DNA from 3 places in the Methylobacillus draconifructus genome. Region 2 is predicted to be linked to each of the others. Evidence: predicted binding sites of a transcription regulator. Region 2 holds the regulator's gene; each other region holds the start of a gene.
The links. The regulator sigma-54, encoded in region 2, starts transcription at its own class of promoters, with help from an activator protein. The targets are predictions, from matches to a motif close to TGGCACNNTTCCTGCT.

Region 1 (7,891 bases), on a different contig from region 2:
GCGCAGCAGCATGTAGTCATCCTCGTCGGCGCTGCCCGCAAGGTGCTTGTCGAGGAAGTTGCTGAGATTGTCGTCGGTGGAAAGAAAGCCGATATCCGCCGTGCGCTCGAACAGGTTGCGCACCACGATATCCACCGCCACCTGGGCCTTCGCCGTGATCGCTGTGATGGTCTTGTTCAGGGTTTCCCTGGCCAGGCTGTCCAGCACGTCGGTCGTGACCTTACCGAAGGCCTGGCGCGTCTCGCTCATGTCGGTGCCTGTGCCGGAAAGCTGGCTGAGCAGGGAGAGATTGTCCCATGTGCTCTGCAACTGCTGCAACGATTCGCGATAGCGGTTGAGGCTGCTCATGCTCTGCGTCATGGCAGGGATATTGTGGTTTGCGGTGGTCATGCTTTGCTTTCTTGTAGTGATGCCTGTCTCCAGATCAGCAATTATCATGCCCGCTGTTACGGCCCGGATTGGCCCTTGATTTCTCCCGAAGCTGAAAGTGCGCTTAGCCAGGGAGTAGGCAAATGTATTGTACGAACGTACAATATGCCGATGCAGGTGAAACAGAAACTAGAAATCCTGGCCGATGCCGCCAAATACGACGCCTCGTGCGCCTCCAGCGGCACCGAGCGGCGCGACTCGCGGGACGGCAAGGGCATAGGCTCGACCACGGGCACGGGGATTTGCCATAGCTACGCGCCAGACGGCCGCTGTATTTCCCTGTTGAAGATATTGCTCACCAATTTTTGCCTGTACGACTGCGTTTACTGCGTCAACCGTGTCAGCAGCAATGTGCCGCGGGCGCGCTTCAGCATAGACGAAGTGGTGCAGCTGACGCTGGCGTTTTACCGCCGCAACTACATCGAGGGATTGTTCCTGAGTTCGGGCATTATCCAGAACCCGGACTACACCATGGAGCAGGTGGTCGAGGTGGCGCGCATCCTGCGCGAGGAGCATGGCTTCCGCGGATACATCCACCTGAAAACCATCCCGGATGCCGCCCCGGAATTGCTGGCGCGCGCAGGGCGCTATGCGGACCGGCTGAGCATCAATATCGAGCTGCCGACGGCGGCAAGCCTGTCCGCGCTGGCGCCGGAAAAGGACGGTGCGGCCATCCGCATGTCGATGGCGCGGCTGCGCGAACGCATTGACGCCGGGAAGGACAAGACCGCCAGCGGCAAGCGCCCGCCGAAATTTTCCCCAGGCGGACAAAGCACGCAAATGATCGTCGGGGCGGACGCTACGGACGACAGGACGATACTCAGCGCCAGCGCCGAGCTGTATGGGCGCTACCGCTTGCGGCGCGTCTACTATTCCGCGTTCAGCCCCATCCCCGATGCGAGCCCGGCATTGCCGTTGCAGTCGCCGCCGCTGGCGCGGGAGCACAGGCTGTACCAGGCGGACTGGCTGATGCGCTTCTACGGGTTCGAGCCGCATGAAATCATCACCGGCGAACAAGGCATGCTGGCGCTGGACATGGACCCCAAGACGGCATGGGCGCTGCGGAACCGCGCCATGTTTCCCGTCGACCTCAACCGTGCGCCCAAGTCCACGTTGCTGCGCGTGCCAGGCCTGGGGGTGCGCAATGTGCAGCGCATCCTGGCAGCTCGCCGCGTGCGTGCAGTGCGGCTGGACGACCTGGTGCGCATGCATGCCCCGATCAACCGCATGCTGCCGTTTATCCAGTTGCCGGACCATCATCCCGGCACGACGCTGGATGCAGCGGGTTTACCTGCGTGGCTCAAGAATATTCATGCAGCCCCGCAACAACTTGGATTGTTTATGTAGGGTGATGCATGCATAACGTTTATCTCAAGGATGAAACCGACATCGAGGGCTGGCGCGCCGCGGCGCGGCGGCTGATTGCCCAAGGCGTTGCCCCACAGGAAGTTGACTGGTACGTGAGGCCGGCTGCTCATGATGTGTTTCAGGAAGATTTTCTGGCGATGGCGGATGATGCAGCGAACCCGGATAGCAATCAGTCTTGCGTTACTGTCCAGGGAAAAGCCGATATTGTGCCGCCAGCCATGTCAGACGGGCAGCCCGCCAACAGCGTGCGCCTGATGGTGCCGCGCCAATTCGTCGAACTGGTGCGCCCGGTAATCCTGCACCGGGTGCCGGAGCGCTTTGGCTTGCTCTACCGGGTGTTATGGCGCTTGCAGCGGGAGCGTGGCCTGATGAGGCTGGCAGGGGATGCCGATATTGCCCGCCTGAATTCCATGGTCAAGGCAGTGCGGCGCGATATGCACAAAATGACGGCATTCGTCCGTTTCCGGGAAGTCATGGTGGAGGGGAGGCCGCGCTATCTGGCCTGGTTCGAGCCGGAGCACCACATCATGGCGGCAATCGCGCCTTTCTTCATCGGGCGTTTTGCCGCGATGGACTGGACCATCATGAGCCCGCGCATGGGCATGCGCTGGGACGGCAACAGGCTGCATTTCCTGCCAGGGGGCAAGCCAGAGGCGCTGCCCGCAGAGGATGCCGGCGAAGCGTTGTGGCTGAGCTACTACCGGCATATCTTCAATCCGGCGCGCCTCAAGCTCAAGGCCATGCAGAAGGAAATGCCGAAAAAATATTGGCATAACCTGCCTGAGGCAGGGCTGATTACCGCGTTGGTCGCAGGCGCTGGAACGCGCACGCAGGCGATGCTGGAAAGGGTGCCCGAGCCGCCCAGGCGCAAGATTATCGGCTATCAGCGAAAGTCGCGGTGTCTGGATATCGCTAGCGGAAACGAATAACGGCATTCAGCATGCGATAGAGAGCCGATAAAGCAGCAAATGTCGTGGCTGGCATTTTTCGTGCTTTTGCTCGGGTAACCCGCAAACCGCGAACAACCATAAGAAGCCGCCATGCAAATATTCCTGTTCCCACTATCCGCTTTTTTCTGCCTTTACTTTCTTGGTCTCCCAGCAGTATCCGCAGGCGATGGCTCATCCCAGGCGCAGGCCATGGATAGCGTGTGGGTGGCGATTTCCGGCGCGCTGGTATTCATGATGCAGGCGGGGTTCGCCATGCTGGAGAGCGGCATGGCGCGCGCCAAGAACGCCGTGAATGTGATGATGAAGAACTATATGGATCTGGCGGTCGGGGCGTTGTTGTTCTGGCTGGTGGGATACGGCCTGATGTTCGGCGGCAACCCCAGCGGCTGGATCGGCACGGACCATTTTGCCTTGGCCTACGGCGACGACTGGAGCGCCAGCATGCTGTTTTTCCAGTTGATGTTCGCGGCGACGGCAGCGACCATCGTGAGCGGCGCCATGGCCGAGCGCACGAGTTTCGTCGCCTACCTGCTGGGGGCTTGCGGCATCATGGCCTTGATCTACCCGGTATTCGGCAGCTGGGCCTGGAATGAGCATGGCTGGCTCAGGCAGATGGGCTTCATCGATTTTGCCGGCTCCACAGTGGTGCATTCGGTCGGGGCATGGTGCGCGTTGGCGGGCATCATGGTGCTTGGCCCCAGGCTGGGGCGTTTCGGCAGCAAGGGCGAGGTGCACATGATCCCGGGGCATAACCTCAGCCTGGTGGCGATGGGCGGCTTCCTGCTCTGGTTCGGCTGGTTCGGCTTCAACGGCGGCAGCACGCTGGCGGCAGGCGCCGAGATCGGCCCGATTCTCTTGAATACGCATATGGCCGGCGCCGCAGGCGCGGTGGGCGCATTGCTGACTGCGCTGGCCATGCGCCAGCCGGTGCTGATGGCCTTCGTGGTCAACGGCAGCCTGGGCGGTCTGGTGGCGATTACGGCAGGTTGCGCCAGTATGGATGTGCCATATGCGGTACTGACCGGTTTCATGGGCGGGATCGTCACGATGTTCGGGGTATGGGCGCTGGAAAAATTAAGGCTGGATGACGTGGTGGGCGCGGTGGCCGTGCATGGCTTCAGCGGCGTATGGGGCACGATTGCGGCCGGCTTGTTCCTCAAGGGCAATATGTTCGACCTCAACCAGGTCATCGTGCAGCTGATCGGGGTGGCCGTGGCTTTTGTCTGGGTCTTCCTCAGCGCGTTGCTGATGTACGGGTTGCTGGCGCGCACGATCGGCTTACGCGTCAGCACCATGCACGAACAGCGCGGGCTGGACATCACGGAGCATGGCGAGGTGGGCTATCCCGAGTTCAACCGCGATGCCGCCTACCAGCGCGAACATGTTCAGCAACTCAACCGGCTCTGAGTCGATCTATGGATATCGTGTTACGCCGCCGCGCAATCCTTACCGGGCTCAGGCCATTCCTCAGCGATGAGGAGTTGCTGCCTGCGGTGGCGTTATGGGAGCGAGAGTATGCCGGGCAGCCAGTATTTGCCCTGAGCGGGTTCATCGCGAAATGCTGCACACGGCCGGCGCTCAAGGCGCAACGCGGCCAGATGCTGCGTGCCGTGATCGGCGCCATGGAGTTGCCGGAGAGACAATTGCTGTCGGACCCGGGCGCCCGGGAGGGCGATGCGGAAACGGCGCAACGCACGACAAGCTTGAGCGCAGATGATAAAACCAGTATGTTCGCCGTCCTGCTCCAAGCCATGCTATTGCTTATTGAGCCTGCATTGCAGGGTGCGGTTCGCAACCGCCTGTTGCAACAGCTCGACAAGCAAAAGTTTGAAGGCGTGCGCCAACAGGTATTGCAGGAGTGGCTGGCAGGCCATAATGCCACGCTGACCCACAGCTACAGCCTCGACCTGCTGCGGTCGTTCATCAACCAAGCTTATGTCGCGATGTGCGAAGCCCTGGGGCCGGTCAAGGCTGACCAGCTATTGGCGCAGGCGATCCGCCAGGCCGAGATACAAGGGTATCACCTGAGTTTTCGGGTGCATGATTTGTTGTAAGAGCCTGTTCACGATCTTTTCATAGGGTACGTTGCCCCGGCAGGGTAGGCGATGCAAGGCGCAAACCGCAGACGTGCTGATTGCCCGGCGAGGATTTGCAACGCAGCAGCGGCTGCGCTGCCGGGGCAATCCGAAGGGCATGGCCCCAACACGTGCCCGCTCTGCGTTGCAGTCCTTGGCAAGGCAATGAGCATTACCTGCGGACTGTGCCTTGATCGGACGTGCTTTGATGCCATGCGTGCCCTATGAAAAGATCGTGAACAGGCTCTAGAGCTAATAAAAAAGGGAGCAATTGCTCCCTGTTCAATGCAATCAATCGCTCTTACTTCACGCGGTTCTTGTATTCCAATGTGCGGGTATCGATTTCGATCTTGTCGCCGATGTCACAGAACAACGGCACTGGCAATTCGAAGCCGGTGTTGATCTTGGCCGGCTTCATCACCTTGCCGGAGGTGTCGCCCTTGACGGCCGGCTCGGTGTAGGTGATTTCGCGTACGACGGAGTTCGGCAGCTCGACGGAGATGGGCTTGCCGTTGTAGAACACCACTTCGCACTCCATGCCGTCTTCCAGGAACTTGAGCGCGTCTTCCATGGTTTCAGCTTCAACTTCGTACTGGTTGTATTCCGCGTCCATGAACACGTACATGGGGTCGGCGAAATAGGAGTAGGTCACTTCCTTCTTTTCCAGCACCACCACGTCGAACTTGTCATCGGCCTTGTATACCGCTTCGCTCGGGGACTCGGTGAGCAGATTCTTGAATTTCATCTTGACCACGGAGGAGTTGCGGCCCGATTTGCTGTATTCGGCCTTCAGCACGACCATGGGATCGTTGCCTACCATAAATACGTTGCCTACGCGAAGTTCCTGAGCTGTTTTCATGTGATGTCCTGGGACTTAAAAAGGGTAAAGTGTAAAAAGTCGCGCATTATACCCGAAAATCAAAAAAATTTCTTACAGTAAATCACCAGCTTAGCGGCCAAGCCGGTTTCTTTTGCACATGCCTGGGCATAGTTCTGCGCCTGCCGCTGCCAGCCAGGCAGGGCGGTGAGCAGCGCTTGCCAGGCTGAGGAAGTGAAGCCATACCGATTCCAAGCGCGATGGGCCGCCATGATGTGTACAGTCAAGTCTGACGGACTATCTTGACAATAGCGTTGCAGGAAGGCCTCCAGCTTGGCGAGGTGGGCATCCTCCGCTTGCAGATAGGGCTGCCAGATCATGGGCTTGCCTGCCCATAGTGCCCTGACCCAGCTGTCCTCGCCGCGCACGAAGTTGAGGTCGCAAGCCCAGAGCAATTGGTCATAGCGGTCCTGCGGGAGAAATGGGATGGTGGCGATCCTGAGCCCGCCTTGATTTTCCCGTTTTTCCAGCCAACGCATGGCATGGTCGGCGACAGGGCCGTGGGGAATAATGCAGAGGACCGGTTTATCCGCTTCCTTCATGGCATCCAGCAACGAGTCCACCGGCGCATGCGGGTAGCAGAACAGGCTGACGGTATAGGCATGCTGCGGCATGATGCCCAGGCTCTGCCAGAAGGCTGCCTGCAAGGCCGGGCTCTGCTGGAAGCGCGTGCGTTCTGCCAGCAGGCGGCCTTCGCGCAGCAATCCGCCGGAGGCCGGGCTGAACCCGGGAAAGAAGAAGTGCTTGGTCAAGCCAAGCTGCGGGTGCGGGGAAGGCCGGGCGTGAAAGTCGTCCACCCATTGTTCCGCGCTCAAGTATTCCAGATTGACCCACACCGGCCGGGCATCCTGCATGGCGTGCAGGTAGGGTTCCGGCAACGCGCAGCCGAATGCCTCGATCACGACATCGGCAACATCCACTTGCGGGAATGGCGCAGTCCAGTGGCGGATTTCCACCCCAGAGGTTTCCTGCGACGCCAGTGCCGGGTCCAATCCCTGGACCAGCTTGGCGGCGGTTTGGGGCCGGTCTATCCACAGCCTGACTTTTATCCCATGCTCGTGCGCCAATTGCCTGGCCAGACGCCAGCAGACGCCGATGTCGCCGTAGTTGTCGACGATGCTGCAAAAGATGTCCCAGCGCATGGCTTCAGTCAGCCTTGTCTGGCGCATGGTAGCTCACGTCGACGACCTCGAAGCTTTCTTCCCCGGCCGGCGTCTCCACGCGGATCACGTCTCCGGGCTGCTTGCCGAGCAACGCGCGGGCGAGCGGCGATATCCAGCTGATATAGCCCTTGCCCGGCTCGAGTTCGTCCTGGCCGACGATACGGTAATGATGCTCGCTGTCCTTGTCGATGGAGTAGAGCTCGACCCAGGCGCCGAAATAGATTTTCTCCAGGTCCTGCTGCTGCGCCGGGTCCACGACCACGGCAATGTCCATGCGCTTCATGAGGAAGCGCAGGCGGGAGTCGATCTGGCGCAGGCGCTTCTTGCCGTAGATGTAATCGCCGTTCTCGCTGCGGTCGCCGTTGCCCGCCGCCCAGGCGACATCGCTGACGACCTTGGGGCGCTCGATTTTGTAGAGTTGCTCGAACTCGTCCTTGAGCCGCGCGTAGCCTTCCGGCGTGATGTAGTTTTTCTTGTCTGCCATAGGCTCGCAAATTAGGCGGCAAGGCGCCGTCTGTCAAGCGAGCAGGCGTGAAAAGCCGTAGCCCATTGCATGAGCATGAGCTTTGGGGGTAAGCTCGACCCTGCCTTGCATGCAAGGCGGGCATCATCAATTTATATAACAGCAACAATAAATTAAGGGAGTTTCATGATGAGTGGGGAGCAAAAAACGCCTGTCGTGTTCACAGGCAGGACGGGCGAGTATTTCGGCATCTGGATCGTCAACCTGCTGTTGAGCATCCTGACATTGGGTATTTATTCCGCCTGGGCCAAGGTGAGGCGCAAGAAATACTTCTACCAGCATACCTTCATCGACGGCGTCGCCTTCGACTATCACGCTTCGCCGGTCGCCATCCTCAAAGGGCGCTTTCTCGCTTTCGGCTTGTTCGTCCTGTATTCGATCAGCGCCGAGATTTCTCCCGTATTGTCCGGCGTGTTCATCATCGCCTTTATTATCTTCCTGCCCTGGATCATTGTGCGCTCGTTGACCTTCAATGCGCGCAATTCCAGCTATCGCGGCTTGCGCTT
Region 2 (7,891 bases):
GAACGCGGCGAACTGGTGGTGCTTGAACTGGATGGCGTCGGCAGGCGAGACGTCGTACGCCACGAGTATCTGCGCGCTTTCGTCCGGGCGCACCGCCTCGCTGGGATGGCCAAGCAAGACCTTGATGATGCGCTCCACCACCTGCACCACGTCCTGCTTGCGCTCGCGCAGGTACTCGTCCTCGATCAGCTCGAATTGCGCCACCAGTTCGTGCATCTGCTGCTTCAATGCCCATTCGGCATTGCACAGCTCCTGCTCGATGATGGCTTTGGGCTCTTCCGACAAGTGCTTGTCGGCCAGGATCATCAAGTGCGTGTTGATGAAGGCCGCCAGCTCGGCCGGCGCATTGGCCGGCAACTGCTCGCGCACCGTTTCAAGGTCGTGCCTGACGCGTTCCAGCGCTTGTTCGAAGCGGATGATTTCGGCGACGAGCGCCTTTTTCGGGATCTGATAATGCACCACCTCGACCAAGGCGTTGGTGACGAGGTGGGCGTTGCCGATGGCGATGCCACCCGACACGCCGACGCCGTGCATGGAGAAACTGACCTTGCTGCTCTGGGCCATGGCAGGTTATTCCTGAGGGGGGAAGAAAAACATGGTCGGAACGTTATTCCGGCTCACCGAAACGGTCGTTGATGAGTTTCACGAGGGCATCCATGGCGGCCTGTTCGTCGCTGCCGTTGGTTTCAAGCGTCACCTTGCTCCCCTTGCTTGCCGCCAGCATCATCACGCCCATGATGCTCTTGGCGTTGACCCGCCTGCCATTGCGCTCGATCCAGATTTCGCAGGCATGCTGGCTGGCCGTCTGCGTGAGCTTGGTCGAAGCGCGGGCGTGCAAGCCCAGTTTGTTGATGATTTCTATTTCTTGTTTAATCATGATGCTTACATGCGTCCTTGGAAAAATGTACCACCCCGTCTCGCCCGCCGCTGATGGATTTCTCCACCAGGGTCATGATGCCGTTGCCCTGCCGGTAGGTAAGCGCACGCACCAGCATGGGCAGGTTGACCCCGGCCACGCCTTCGACATGGCCCGGGATCAGCAACTTCGTCACCAGGTTGCAGGGCGTGGCGCCGTAGATATCGGAAAGTATCAGCACCCCCTGCCCCTCGTCTAGCTCCCTGATCATTTGCTGGGCCTGCGGCAGCAGCCCGCCCGGGTCGTCATGGGTGCCGACACCGAGCTGCCTCAACAGCGGCGGGCGCGAGCCCATGACATGGCTTGCACAGTGAATCAGGCTTTCGCCCAGCGTTCCATGGGCAATGATGAGTATACCTATCATGCTTTGTATCCCGTATCCTCAGGAGCTCTCCGGCCGGCGACGCCAGCCTAGTTTTTCTCCAGTGACCTATGCCGTACCAGCACGCGGTATTGCTGATGACGAAAATGCGCCGCAAGGCGCTCTGCGAAATAGACCGAACGATGCTGGCCGCCCGTGCAGCCAATCGCCACGGTCAGGTAGCTGCGGTTGTCGGCAATGAAGCTGGGTAGCCAGCGCTCGATAAAACCACGGATATCGTCGTACATGCCGTGCACGCTGTCGTGACATTCGAGAAAGTCACATACAGGCTTGTCTTGCCCCGTCTGCGGCCTGAGCTCCAGATCATAATAGGGGTTGGGCAGGCAACGCACGTCAAACACGTAATCCGCGTCCAGCGGAATGCCATGCTTGAAGCCGAATGAAGAGAACAGCAGGATCAGTTCGCCGTTCTTCTGCGTCACGAATTCCTTGACCCAGTTGCGCAAGGCGTTGGCGCTGAGGCTGCTGGTATCGATGCGCAACCCCAGGTCCACCAACGGCTCCAGCAAATGGCGCTCGTGGCTGATGCTTTCGGCCAGGGTGCTGGTATCGCTGCTCAACGGATGGCGGCGGCGCGTTTCGCTGTAGCGCTTGACCAGGGTCTCGACATTGGCCTCCAAGAAAAGCACCTGTACTTCGATACCCTCGCCCTTGAGCTTGCGGATGTTGCCGGGCAGCGCCTCGAGCGAGGCGCTGCGGGTATCGATGCTGATCGCCACCCGTTCGTGGTTGCCCTGGCTCAGGTGCTCCGAAGCCTGGGGCAGCAAGGTGGCAGGCAGGTTGTCGATGCAATAGTAGCCGCTGTCCTCCAGCATCTTGAGTACGATGCTCTTGCCTGAACCCGAAAGACCGGTCACGATCACAAGCTGCATGGCCTATTCCGCCTCTGGCTTGAGTTTCCGGGAAGTACGCGCCATTTCTCGGTGCTGGCGCTGCATGAACTGCTTGGTGCCGTTGATGCCGCGCAGCAGCAGCATGTGGTTGCGCACGGCCACCTCCACCAGCACGGCGATATTGCGCCCGGCGGCCACCGGGATCACGACCTTGGGAATTTTGACCTCAAGGATTTTTTCATGCTGGGATTTGATCTTGAGCCGGTCCAGCGGCACCATGGTATCGGCCATTTCCAGTTGCACGATCAAGTCGAGCGGCTTGGTCGGCTTGACGGCGTTGTCGCCGAACAAGGCGCGGATATTGAGTACGCCCAATCCACGCACCTCGAGGAAATCCTGCAGCAACGGCGGGCAACGCCCTTCGAGCCGGTCAGGGGCGATACGGTAGAAATCGACGATATCATCCGCCACCAGGCGGTGCCCACGCGAGATCAGCTCCAGCGCCAGCTCGCTCTTGCCGATCGCCGGGGTGCCCTTGATCATGAGGCCGAAGCCCTGCACTTCCATGAACACGCCGTGCAGGCTTTCCGATACCGCCACGGCCTGGGCAAGATAGTGGCTCAATACATCCATGAGGCCGGGGCTGCGCAAGGGGGAGGTAAACAATGGGGTGCTGAACTCGTCGGAGGCGGCCACCAGTTCGTCCGGCGCTTCTTCGCCATTGGCCACGATGATGGCCGCCAAGTCGGCTGAGAACAGGTTTTTGATGGCCTGGAACAATTCTCGCGCCTTGAGGCTGCGCAAATAATCCATCTCTGCGCACCCCAGCACCTGCACTCGGTTGGGATGCACGAAATTCAGGTGACCAACCAGCGCCAGGGATGGCTTGGTCACGGTTTCACTGGTCAGGGGGTTATCGCCGCCGGCTAACCCTGCTACCCATTTCAGCTTGAGCTTGCGGCGCGTATCCTTGTAAAGCTGGGTAACACTGATTTCAGCCATGTGTGCTTAATACCTTGGGAATGAACAAGCGGAAGGATATGCTGCAAGAGCGCCAAATCCATGCATGAAAAACAGACTTGGCACTCTTTTGCAGCATTTCACGAGGAGGTTACTCGACCGCCTGGTGCTTCAGACCTCCGGATGCCTGGTTGTGGTTGCTGACTTTTTCCTTATGCTTCACTACCTGGCGGTCCAGCTTGTCCGCCAGCGAGTCAATCGCGCTGTACATGCTTTCCGCCCCGCATTCCGCGTGCAGGTCGTTGCCCGGCACATGCAGGGTGGCTTCCGCCTTTTGCACCAGTTTCTCCACGCTCAGCGTGACCTTGAGGTCAATCACATGGTCAAAGTGATTGCTGAGTCGGGCCAGCTTGGACTGCACATATTCGCGCAGGGCTGGGGTAACGTCGAGGTGATGTCCGGTCAGGTGCAAATTCATAACGCTCTCCTTACTTGAAAACGCGCAAATCAAAGCGACTTGCGCTGGTTGGCCGCGGGTATCTGTAGAGACTCGCGGTATTTCGCTATGGTTCTTCTTGCAACAACTATGCCTTGTTTGCCGAGGATGTCGGTAATCTGGTTGTCAGACAGCGGCTTCTTCGGGTTTTCCTCGCTCACCATCTGCTTGATCAACGCGCGGATCGCCGTGGCGGAGCAAGCACCGCCAGACTCCGTCGCAACATGGCTGCCGAAGAAATACTTCAACTCGTACACGCCGCGCGGTGTGAGCATGTACTTTCGCGTCGTCACGCGCGACACGGTGGATTCATGCAGGCCCAACTCGTCGGCGATCTCGCGCAGCACCAGCGGACGCATGGCGACTTCGCCATGCTCGAAGAAGTTGCGCTGCCTGTCCACAATCGCCTGCGACACGCGCAGGATGGTGGAAAAACGCTGCTGGATGTTCTTGATCATCCATTTCGCTTCCTGCATCTGGCTCATGAGGTATTGACTGGAGCTATCGCGATTACGTTTCAGGATGCCGGCATAAAGCTGGTTGATGCGTAGCTTGGGCACCACTTCGTCATTGAGGCTGGCGATCCAGATACCCTTGACCTTCTTCACCACGATTTCGTGCTGGATGTAGTGGTCCGAGGTGATATGGCTGAACTCGCCGCCCGGGCGCGGGTTGAGCTGGATCACCAGCTGCTGCACCGTTTTCAGGACGTCGTCGTCGCAATGCAGCAGCTTGCGCAGGCGCGTGTAATCGCGGCTCGCCAGCAAAGGCAAGTGTTGCTCTGCAACCTTGATCGCCAGATCAACAAAAGGCGTTTCTGCGGGCAGGGCGCGCAGTTGCAATGCCAGGCACTCCGCAAGGTTGCGGGCGCCAATACCAGGGGGATCCAGGTTCTGGATATGCTTGAGCGCGGTTTCGAGTTCGAGCAGGTCGATTTCGAGCTCTTCCGGCAGCAGCTCGGCCAGCTCTTCCAGCGACTGCTCGAGGTAGCCGTCGTCGTTGATGGCGTCCACCAGCACCATTGCCAAGGTCTGGTCGCGTTCGGACAACGGCAGCAGCTTGATCTGGCTCAATAGGTGCTCGCGTAGGGTAAGGTTGACCGCTTCCTGGAAGCTGAAGTCGTTGTCGTCGTCATTGTTGGCGCCGCCCTCTTCCCAGCGGTTGCTGCCCTGGAAAGATTCGAAGTAATCGTCCCCTCCGCCGAATTCGTCAACGCGCGGCAACTCCTCGCTGGCTGGCGCAGGTGCCTCGCTGGCGGGAGCGGCGACCGCGGCATCCGGAGCGGGACTGTAGCTTTCGGACATCTCGGCAGCCCCGTCCGGACCGTCTATGCGCTCCAGCAAGGGGTTGGCCTGCAGCAGCGACTCCAGCTCCTGGTTGAGTTCCTGCGAAGACAGCTGCAACAGCTTGATCGACTGCTGCAACTGCGGCGTCAATGCCAGGTTCTGGGAAAATTTTAGCTGTAGACTTTGTTTCATCTCTCTAATTCTGCGTTGACTACAGGCGGAAATCCTTGCCCAAGTAAACTTCTCTTACACTTTCGTTATGTATGATCTCGCTGGGCTTCCCCGATGCGAATACGCGGCCTTCATTCACGATGTAGGCGCGATCGCATATGCCCAATGTTTCACGGACATTATGGTCCGTGATCAGTACCCCGATATTGCGCTCGGTCAGGAAACGCACGATCTTCTGGATGTCCAGCACGGCAATCGGGTCGATCCCGGCAAACGGCTCATCCAGTAGGATGAAGCTGGGATTGGTCGCCAGACATCGGGCGATTTCCACCCGGCGGCGCTCGCCGCCCGAAAGGCTTACCGCCATGTTGTTGCGTATATGGGTGATATGGAGCTCCTGCAGCAGGGATTCAAGCTGTTCCTTCTGCTGCTCGGCCGTCATGTTCTGCAATTCGAGGATGGCCTGGATGTTTTCCGTCACGGTCATCTTGCGGAAGATCGACGGCTCCTGCGGCAGATAGGCCAGGCCCATGCGCGCGCGCTGGTGGATGGGCATCCGGCTCAGGTCCTTGCCGTCCAGCAATATGCGTCCGCCATCGAGTGGCACCAGGCCCACCATCATGTAGAAACTGGTGGTCTTGCCCGCGCCGTTCGGCCCGAGCAGCCCGACCACCTCGCCGCTGTTGAGCTGCAGGGAAATATCCTGCACCACGGTGCGAGACTTGTATTTCTTGCGTAAGCTTTCTACGATCAATTCACTCATTTATGCAATATCTATCGATGCCGTCTCTATAAAGCGCAGTTGCTTCGGCCTGCATCAAGCACAGGCCCTCCAATAGCCATCGAGCTCAGGGAGTTTCTGCCGCGGGTTTCTTCTTGGGCTGGATAATGGCACGCACTCGGCCAGTGGGTGTTGCAGGTGTCGCCGCTTGCGAGCCGCCGCTGATGACTTCCGCATATTCGGCATTGGCGTCATACATGATGTAGTCGCCATGCACGATATCCTCGCCGCGCTTGACCCATGCCTTGGTAAACAGCTGCACCTTGTCCATGCGTCCATCATACTCTATCCGCTGGGCGCTGCCCTCCATGTATTCGTTCTTGCCGTCGCGCTTCTGCCTAAAGGTGGTGGGATTGCCGTAGGACGTGCTGTGCTGGAAGCCTTCCTTGTCCTCGCGCACGATCAGCCTGTCGCCGCGGATCACCAGCGTGCCCTGGGTCAGGATAACGTTGCCGGTATAGGTGCTGGTCTTCTTGGCATCATTGACCTGCACGGAGTCGGCCTCCAGCTCGATCGGCTTTTCCCGGTCGGCCTTTTCGGCATGTGCCGTTGCAGACAGCATGCCGGCCAACATGGCAAGCAATAATGAATAACGCAGGTTGCGCATAGGGTCTCCGCTGAAGAATGTCGTTCTACTTGGTTTTAGTGGGCTGCTTGGCATTGTTGCTGTTACCGGATGTCGTCTTGCTGTTCTTGGAAGCCGCAGGCTTGGCTGCCGCCTGCTTGGTCTTGCTTGCCGCTTTTGGCTTGCTGCTCGTGCGCTTGCCGGCGGCCGGGCGCTCATAATGGCTGCGCACCCGCTTGTTGAGCTGGATGGTCTGGTTCTTCTTGTCGTAGACCATCCCGACCGCGCGCACCACGCTCTTTGGCCCCTGGGTAATCACCACAGGCTGGTCGGTCGACGCGATCTCGCTATCCGGCTCCACGCGCAGGTATTCCGTCGTCAGCGTCATTTCCTGCCGGTCGCCGAACGCCGGCCGCACCACGCGCACGTCATCGCGGAACTCCACGACATCGCCCTTGCTGGACACATGCCCGCGCTTGCCCTCTATCGTCGTGGTGGGCTTGCCCACCCCAAACTGGGTGAAATGCGGGTTTTCCAGCTCGGTAGTGTCGTCGTCCGGGTAATGCCGCATTTCAGAAGCCTTGAGGATGTGGCTGATCGACCCTGTCGCATCCGTCTTGGTCGTGACGAAATTGTTCAGGATGTAATCAGGGTCGTGACGCGTCGTCCCATCCACGCGCAGCTCCGGCGGCTGCACCGTGCGGTCGATCCACAGCGTAATCAGGGCCAGCAGCCCGAGTACGGCAAGCGGAAACAGGATGGTATTGCTACGTCCTTGCATATCTCGTATTTACTTTAAATAAGGCGCCATTTGCGCATCGAAGGTGCCTTGCGCCTTCATGAGCAGTTCGCAGACTTCGCGCACGGCGCCGAACCCGGCCTGGCGCTCTGTGGTGTAATGGGCATACTCCTTCACCAGCGGCATCGCGTGCGGCACGGTAATCGCCAGCCCGGCGCGGCGCATGGGCGGAATGTCGATCACGTCGTCCCCCATGAACAGGCACTCCTCGGCGGACACTCCCTGCTTCTCGAGCAAGTCGTTGAAAGCCTCGAGCTTGTCGTCTATGCCCTGGTAGATGATCTGCACGCCGGTATTCTCGGCGCGCTTCACCACAACATTGGACTTGCGGCCCGTGATGTAGGCCATGCGGACGCCGGTATGCTTGAGCATCTTCATTCCCAGGCCGTCCTGGGAATGAAACACCTTGTATTCCAGCCCGTCATCCCCCAGCATCAAGCCGCCATTGGTCAGGACACCGTCAACGTCAAACACTGCAATTTTGATGCGCTTTGCGCGTTCTTCTAAGGAAATCAACTTCTAAACCACCTTTGCCATGAGTAAGTCGTGCATATTAAGTGCGCCGACCAGGTTGCCCTGCCGGTCGACGACCAGCAGGCTGCTTATTGAATATTGCTCCATCAAGGCCACGGCATCGACTGCCAGTTGCTCCGGGGCAATGACCTGCGGATGTTCATGCATGACGTCGCCCATGCTGGTGCC
Region 3 (7,891 bases), on a different contig from region 2:
ACCATGAAAATATCGTGAACAGGCTCTTTACTTGATCCAGATCATGCTGGCGAAGGGAAGGAAATCACGCATATGGGCGTACTCCTTGCCGTTCGTCGATTATAGGAGTCACCACACAATGCTCAGTACGCAAGCCGCCCTCGCCTGGCTAGTCTTTTTCGCCGCCGTTTTCGCCATCGCCGGCATGGCCTATTCGCGCAGGTTCCGCGGCAACCTTGAAGAATACATCGTCGCGCGCAACAGCCAGGGCACGCTGGCCAGCATCATGACCTTGCTGGCTTCGTCGCTGGGCGCATGGATATTGTTCTCGCCCGCGCAGGCGGCGACCTGGGGCGGCCTGACCGCCGTGATCGGCTACGCCATCGGCGCGATGTCGCCGCGCATCGCCATGATCCCGCTCGGCAAGCGCATGCGCGAGCTGATGCCCAACGGCCACTCCCTCACCGAGTTCCTGGCGGCGCGCTACGGCAAGCCCATGTACCTGCTCGCGCTGACCATCATGCTGTTCTACCTGTTCATCGCCATGAGCGCCGAGATCACGGCCATCGCCAAGATGGTGACACTGCTGGCGCCCGTGCCGCTCTGGGCCACCGCCGCCATCGTGCTCGGCTTCACCCTGCTCTACACCACTTACGGCGGCCTGCGCGCCTCCATCTTTACCGACAAGGTGCAGATCGTCATCATCATCCCGTTGCTGGCGGCGCTGGTCTTCATCGGCTGGCAGGCCACCGGCGGCATTGCCCCGGTCGCGGAAAAGCTGCAGCAAACCGCGCCGCAGCTGATCAACCTTGAGGATATCGGCGGCATCAAGGCCGGGCTGACCTTCTTCGTCGCCATCCTGCTCACCGGCATCTTCCACCAGGGCAACTGGCAGCGCATCTACTCCGCCAAGGACATTCCCACCATGCGCAACGGCTTCCTGCTCGGCGGCCTGCTGGTCGTGCCCTTCATCTTCATCATGGGCCTTTTCGGGCTGGCCTTCATGGCGACGACACCGGATGGCGACAGCTCGGTGGCCTTGTTCAGCGTGGTCATGCCCAATATCCCGCTCTGGCTGGCCGTCGCCCTGATTCCGCTCGGCATCTCGCTGGTGATGTGCAGCGCGGACACGGCCATCAGCGCCATTTCGAGCATCGTGGCAGTGGACATCGGCCGGGTGATGCCGAAGCGCAGCGCCGCCAGCCTGATGCGCCTGTCGCGCTGGCTGGTGCTGCTGGTTGCAATACCCGTGCTGATTGTCGCCGCGCAAGGCTACAGCGTGCTCTACCTGTTCCTGCTGGCGGACCTGCTATGCGCCGCCGCGGCATTTCCCGTGTTCTTCGGCCTGTTCAGCCGCTCGCATACAGGCACGGAGGCCGTGACCGGGACGGTAGCGGGCTTGGCGGCCGGACTGTTCATGTTCCCCATGCCGGACCAGCCCGCCACCCACCTGCTCGAAGCCTTCCTGCTGGCCGCATTGACGCCTGTCGCGGTGATCGCCCTCACCCGCTTGATCAAGCGACGCAAACAACACTTCGAACTTGCCGCGCTGGCACATGCAAGCCGCAGGCTGGACCGGGAACAACTCTAAAGTCAGCTAGCCAACCAAAAGGGCGAGCGCAGCGATGCCAAGTGTGGGTTTGATTTTGAATTCCCCGTCTGGCTGCGCCGAGTAGCGCAGATCTGTCTGGAAAAAGAGCTTGCGTCTGTCTGAGCGCAGCGAGTTCAGCAAGCTCCCAGACAGATTGAGCAACGCAGGGGACCGGGAGCTTGCTCCCGGCGCAGACTCCGGGGTCGCCTTTGCTTTGGTTACTTTTATTTGGCGAAGCAAATGAAAGTAACTCGCTGACAAGCGAAAGGCAACGATTCAATGGTTTGCGATAAGGGGCAAGACCATGTTTGCTTAACTCATTATCCAAGCCCCAGACCCACCGAACTTCACGGTTTTTAGTCTTCATCCATATTGTGATTGACGAGAGGATGGGTTTCGCCCCGTCGGGCGAACCTATTTCTTTTGTTTCGCCAAAAGAAATAGGTGAAAGAAAAGGCGACCCGATTGTCTGCGTCCCTACACTACGTTCCGGGCAACCTGCGTTGCTCGCTTTTAATGGGGACTGGCTGAACTCGCTGCGCTCAGACAGACGCCAGTCCTTAATCCATTAAAAGCTGTGCTACTCGGCGCAGCCAGACGGGGAGGAAAAACCACAGCGACTTGGCTTCGCTGCGCTCGCCCTTGATTATTGGAGACAAATGGCCTATGGCGGAATCTTGAATCAAGAACTGCAAGACAGCATGGAACACCCTGCCTTGTGCCTGGCCCAATCCGGCCGCAGGCCGGCAAAACGTTCCTTGCCCGGCTGCTCGTCATAAGGCTTGCGCAGCACGTCCAGCAGCTCTTCTATCATGCTGGTATCGCCCGCGTCGGCCAGGTCTATGGCCTGCTGGGCAAGGTAGTTGCGCAGCACGTAACGCGGATTGGCCCGGTTCATGGCCTCGCGCCGCTCGGCAGGGTCGCGCCCGTCCGCGATCGTCGCCTGGGCGTATAGCTTGAGCCAGTCGCCGAACCTGGGCTTGAAGGTTTCCCACAATGCCGGACTGTAGGCTGCGCTCTGCAATACGGCCAAGTCGGGCTGAGCGGCATCCACCAAAGCCAGCTTGCGGAAAAACTCGGTCATGTCGATCTCGGCCTGGGTCATGAGGCCGAACACTTCATTGAGCAAGGGCTCATAGTCGTCGCGCCATGCACTGAAGCCGAACTTGACCGCCAGCACGGCGCCCCACTCTTTGTTGTAAGCCTGGTCGTAAAGCATGAGGCCTTCGTCGTAGATCTCGCGTTCTGGCTTCAAGGCATATAGCGCCTGCGCCAGGCGCTCCAGGTTCCAGCGCGCGATGTCGGGCTGGCGGCCGAAGCAATAGCGGCGGCCTGCCGCGTCGGTGGTGTTGGGGGTCCAGCCCGGGTCGAAATTGTCCACCCAGCCGTACGGGCCGTAATCGATGGTCAGGCCGAGGATGGACATATTGTCGGTGTTCATCACGCCGTGCACGAAGCCCACGCGCATCCATTGCGCGATCAGGCGCGCGGTGCGCACGCAGACGATGGCGAACCATTCTGCAAACCGCTCTTCTTCCGGGTAATCCTTCAGTTCGGGAAAATCGCGGTCGATGGTGAAATCCACCAGCGTTTGCAAGGTTTCCCTGTCGTCGCGCATGGCGAAAATCTCGAAATTGCCAAAGCGGATGAACGAAGGCGACACCCGGCAGACGATCGCGCCCTTTTCCGCCTGTGGGTTGCCGTTGTAGAACATGTCGCGGATCACGACGTCGCCGGTCTGCACCAGGCTCAGGGCGCGTGTCGTGGGGATGCCGAGGTGGTACATGGCCTCGCTGCAGAGGAATTCGCGCACCGAGGAGCGCAGCACTGCGCGCCCGTCCGCCATGCGCGAATACGGCGTCACGCCCGCGCCCTTGAGCTGCAGTTCCCAGCGCTGGCCTTGGGGAGTGACCACCTCGCCCAGGCTGATGGCCCGTCCATCCCCCAGCTGCCCCGCCCAGTTGCCGAACTGGTGCCCGCCGTAACACATGGCATAGGGCTCCATGCCTGGAATCAGGCCGTTGCCGCCCAGCGCGCTTACCCACGCCGGCGACTTGATCTCCTCCTCGCTCAGCCCCAGCGTTTGCAGCATCTCGGGCGAATAGGCGAGCAGCCTGGGCGCAGACACCGAAGTCGGCATCACCCTGGACCAACAGGCGCCATATACCTGGCGCAACTGGTTGCTGGTTTCCGGGTCGCCCGGCAGCTCTCGCAAGAAACGGTTATCAAAAGTAAGCATGGTCAAAGTATGGGGGCCGATCAATAAGGTTCAAGAAGCAGGGAAGGTATATAGGAATGACAGCGTCCCGTATTGTATGTTCTCCCGTGAGATAAATTAAATTGGCAGATGCTTAAAAAACAAGCAGGATCAATTTATGCATGGCATAACAGCGGCTTATTTATTCAATGCCCATCATGCCCACAAAGTTACCCACAGAAATTGTTGAGGCCGGTGCATAATCGGGCTTGCACCGAACCTCAAGGGCAAACACCTGTCTTCCACAACATCCTGATGAACGACACTTGCAAGCGATGATTCCATTTTCCATCCTCGACCTCTGCCCCATCGTGCAGGGCAGCACGCCCGCGCAGGCCTTCAACAACTCCATTGAACTGGCGCAAGTTGGGGAAGAGTCAGGCTACCGGCGTTTCTGGCTGGCGGAGCACCATAACATGCCGGGCATCGCCAGCGCGGCGACTGCCGTCGTCATTGGCCATGTCGCCGGCCACACCAAGACCATACGCGTCGGCGCGGGCGGCATCATGCTGCCCAACCATGCCCCGCTGGCGATCGCGGAGCAATTCGGCACGCTGGAATCGCTTTACCCGGGGCGCATCGACCTCGGGCTGGGCCGCGCACCTGGCAGCGACATGGCTACCGCGCGTGCCTTGCGGCGCAACCTGCATGCGCATGGTGAGGATTTCCCCGAACTGGTGGCCGAACTGCAGGACTACTTCGCCTTGCCACAGCCGGGCCAAGGCATCAGGGCGGTGCCCGGCGCAGGGCTGACCATCCCCATCTGGATACTGGGCTCCAGCCTCTACGGAGCCCAATTTGCCGCAGCCCATGGCTTGCCATTCGCGTTTGCCTCGCACTTTGCCCCCACCTTCCTGTTGCAGGCGCTGGACACTTACCGCCGCAACTTCCAGCCCTCCGCCTCGCTGGACAAGCCCTACTTCATGGTCACGGCCAATATGCTGGTCGCCGACACCGATGAAGAAGCGCGCTACTGGTTCAGCTCCCAGCAGCAAGGCTTCACCAACCTCCACCGCGGCACACCGGGACAATTGCCGCCGCCGGTGGACGACATCGAGCAATACTGGACGCCTGCCGAGAAAATCGGCGTGGAACGCATGCTGGCCTGTTCGCTGGTCGGCTCCGCCGCCACCGTGGAAGCCGGCTTGAGGAAATTGCTCAATGACCTTGCGCCCGACGAATTGATGGTGACCGGCCATGTATTCGACCAAGCGGTCAGGCTGCAGTCGTACCGGGCCGTGGCCGCCATCCGCGACAAGCTGGCGGCGGAATGAAAAAGGCCAGGCGTCGGCCTGGCCCATTGAGAAGAAATGTATTTTAGTAGAGAGGATGTTGGTGCTGGCGTCTGCGCCTGCTGATCAGGCCCATCACGCCCAGGCCCAGCGCCAGCATGCCGTAGGTGCTGGGTTCGGGCACGGCAGTGACCACCACGCCATCCAGGAATGAACCGTACGAAGGCGCATTCTGCGGCTCTATCGAGACGAACTTCAAAGTGGTCAGGCTATCGGAGGCCAGCAGGTTGGTGAAGTGGTACTCCACCCATCCGCTATGCGAGGTGACCGAGGTTGCCACCACCTGGCTCCCGCCCCAATACACTTCCAATGCGCTGTTCAGGTCGCCTGGAGTATCCGAGCGGCCGGAATAGGCAAAGCTGAGGTTGTACAAACCGCCGGAAGTCGTTGTCAGGTCCTGCCAGATCGAGGTCAGGTTGGTCGAGTTCAGCTCCAGGTACTGTTCCCCTTCGAATGCAGTATTGAATGCGGGCCAACCGCCATGATCGCTGCCGCGCTGTATTTCGAACACGCCGTCCGAGCTCCAGCCAGTCACCGCAGGCAACTGTTCCCAGGAACCCGAGATGGCATCAGCCTCGAAGCCCCCGTTCACCACGATGTTCGCTGCATTCACCCCGCTGCTTGCAGCCAGTAGCGCCCCACAAATCGCCATAGTCAGTTTATTCATTTTCTCTTCCTTCTCATCGTCATTTGCTTTAAGAAAAGTACGTTTGCCCGGCTATGAGCGCCAGGTGGACCGAGCATGCATGGCAACCATGTGCCTTACTGTGCGCTAGCGCACATAACTTGATGATTTATAGGAAAATTAGCCCAATCGGACTAATACACGGCAATTGGCCCTTCCAAGCCGGATCGATCGGCATATACTGCATTGCAGCACCTGCTTGGAGGCCAAATGGACATTCCGTTCAGCCCGCATGGCAATACCTTGATCAACGCGCTGCCGCTGGAGGATCAGCGGCAGCTGTTAGCAAGCCTGGAACCGCTTTCCATGCAGCTGGGCGAGGTGTTGTACGAATCGGAACAATTATTGAAGTACGTGTTCTTTCCTGTCGATGCCATCGTCTCCCTGCTCTACGTCATGGAGAACGGCGCATCGACGGAAATTGCGGTGGTCGGGGAGGAAGGCATGGTCGGCACGCCGGTCATCATGGGCACCAATACCTCTTCCTGCCGCGCCGTGGTGCAGAGCGCCGGGTATGGCTACCGCATCCGCGCCGGCACCTTGAAGCAGATTTTCGACCGCCGTCCTGCCGTCGCGCACCTGTTCCTGCGCTACACCCAGGCCCTCATCACCCAAATCACCCAGACCGCCGTCTGCAACCGGCATTGCGTGCTGGAACAGCAGCTATGTCGCTGGCTGTTGCTCAGCCTGGACCGGCTGCACAAAACCGAGCTCATCATGACGCAGGAGCTCATCGCCAACATGCTGGGCGTCAGGCGCGAAGGCATCACCGAAGCGGCGGGGAAACTGCAGAAACAAGGGCTGATCAGCTACAGCCGCGGCCATATCCACGTGTTGAACCGGCCAGGCCTCGAACGCATGGCATGCGAGTGCTACCAGGTCGTACGCCAGGCATACGCCTCGCTGCTATACGCGTAAACCTAAGAACTCTAAAATACCGCCTCGGCCGTATTGTTGCGGTCGATGATCTCGCGCATGGTGTTGCCTTGCTCGCACTGGGCAAAGCGGCACTCCGCATCCACCATGTCGCTGCTGCATCCGCCCAGCAAGGGGCAACTGGCGAACAGCTCGGCGATCCAGTCCACGAAAGCCCGGACCTTGGGCGACAAGTGCCGGTTGTGCAGGTAGACCACTGAAATCGGGTGGCTGGACGGCTGCCATTGCGGCAGGACTTCCACCAACTCGCCGGATTGAAGATGCGGCAGCACCATGTAGCGCGGCGCCTGGATCAGGCCGAAGCCCTGCAATGCGCAGGCGACATAGGCCTCGGCGTCGTTGACCGCGACCTTGCCGACGCCGCGCACTTCCATCACCTTGCCGTCCACGACAAAATCCCAGTCCATGTTCCGCCCCGTGCGGCTGGAAAAATAATTCACGGCATGGTGCTGCTCCAGGTCTTCCAGTGTCGTGGGCACGCCGTGCTGCTCCAGGTAGCGCGGCGAAGCGCAGGTCACCACACCGAACGCGCCGATGCGGCGGGCGACCATGCTGGAATCCTGCAACCCGCCCATGCGCACCACACAATCCACCGCCTCCTGCACCATGTCCACCGGGCGGTCGCTCATGCCGATCACCAGCTCCACGTCCGGGTAGCGCGTGTAGAAATCGCATAGTTTCGGAATGATGATCAGGCGGCCGATCGAGGGCGGCACGTCGATGCGCAGCCGCCCGCTCGGCCCGCGCGTCACGTCGCGGAACAAGGCTTCGGTCTCGTCCACCTCGGCCAGGATGCGCATGCAGCGCTCGTAGTAGGCCGCGCCGTCCGGCGTCAGGCTCAGGCGCCGCGTGGTGCGGTTGAGCAGGCGCACCTTGAGCAGGCCTTCCAGCGCCTGGATGGTGGTCGTCACCGTCGTGCGCGGCAAGCCGAGGCTATCCGCCGCGCGCGTGAAACTGTTGGCATCCACCACCCGGGTGAATACCTGCATTGCCTGGAATCGGTCCATATTTAAGACATTCCTTCATACTTAGATCAACAATTATTATGAATAATACTAACAATTCACTAAAAATTGATAAATTGTTTTAAATATAGACAAGTCGATACGGGGGCGCTCATTGATCCTCCGTACACATTGGAATTAAAATCT

Region 1: the regulator sigma-54 is predicted to act here: its motif matches at 2,776-2,791, upstream of ACJSDX_RS04550 (ammonium transporter).
Region 3: the regulator sigma-54 is predicted to act here: its motif matches at 3,951-3,966, upstream of ACJSDX_RS04770 (LLM class flavin-dependent oxidoreductase).

Annotation. Positions count from the first base shown of each region.
Region 1 is NZ_JBJQII010000002.1:157,407-165,297, reverse strand. Features, by position in the region: gene ACJSDX_RS04565 (chemotaxis protein CheW) at 1-390, opposite strand, end outside; gene ACJSDX_RS04560 (putative DNA modification/repair radical SAM protein) at 541-1,776, shown strand; gene ACJSDX_RS04555 (TIGR03915 family putative DNA repair protein) at 1,785-2,726, shown strand; gene ACJSDX_RS04550 (ammonium transporter) at 2,937-4,154, shown strand; gene ACJSDX_RS04545 (hypothetical protein) at 4,163-4,801, shown strand; gene efp (elongation factor P) at 5,124-5,681, opposite strand; gene earP (elongation factor P maturation arginine rhamnosyltransferase EarP) at 5,741-6,868, opposite strand; gene greB (transcription elongation factor GreB) at 6,846-7,346, opposite strand; gene ACJSDX_RS04525 (YjgN family protein) at 7,512-7,891, shown strand, end outside.
Region 2 is NZ_JBJQII010000004.1:93,587-101,477, reverse strand. Features, by position in the region: gene ptsP (phosphoenolpyruvate--protein phosphotransferase) at 1-564, opposite strand, end outside; gene ACJSDX_RS09350 (HPr family phosphocarrier protein) at 608-877, opposite strand; gene ACJSDX_RS09345 (PTS sugar transporter subunit IIA) at 870-1,280, opposite strand; gene rapZ (RNase adapter RapZ) at 1,328-2,170, opposite strand; gene hprK (HPr(Ser) kinase/phosphatase) at 2,174-3,133, opposite strand; gene hpf (ribosome hibernation-promoting factor, HPF/YfiA family) at 3,243-3,569, opposite strand; gene ACJSDX_RS09325 (RNA polymerase factor sigma-54) at 3,599-5,065, opposite strand; gene lptB (LPS export ABC transporter ATP-binding protein) at 5,085-5,807, opposite strand; gene lptA (lipopolysaccharide transport periplasmic protein LptA) at 5,893-6,399, opposite strand; gene lptC (LPS export ABC transporter periplasmic protein LptC) at 6,458-7,171, opposite strand; gene ACJSDX_RS09305 (KdsC family phosphatase) at 7,181-7,705, opposite strand; gene ACJSDX_RS09300 (KpsF/GutQ family sugar-phosphate isomerase) at 7,709-7,891, opposite strand, start outside.
Region 3 is NZ_JBJQII010000002.1:209,107-216,997, forward strand. Features, by position in the region: gene ACJSDX_RS04760 (sodium:solute symporter family transporter) at 119-1,570, shown strand; gene ACJSDX_RS04765 (protein adenylyltransferase SelO) at 2,253-3,809, opposite strand; gene ACJSDX_RS04770 (LLM class flavin-dependent oxidoreductase) at 4,103-5,101, shown strand; gene ACJSDX_RS04775 (DUF642 domain-containing protein) at 5,145-5,786, opposite strand; gene ACJSDX_RS04780 (Crp/Fnr family transcriptional regulator) at 6,015-6,722, shown strand; gene ACJSDX_RS04785 (LysR family transcriptional regulator) at 6,734-7,747, opposite strand.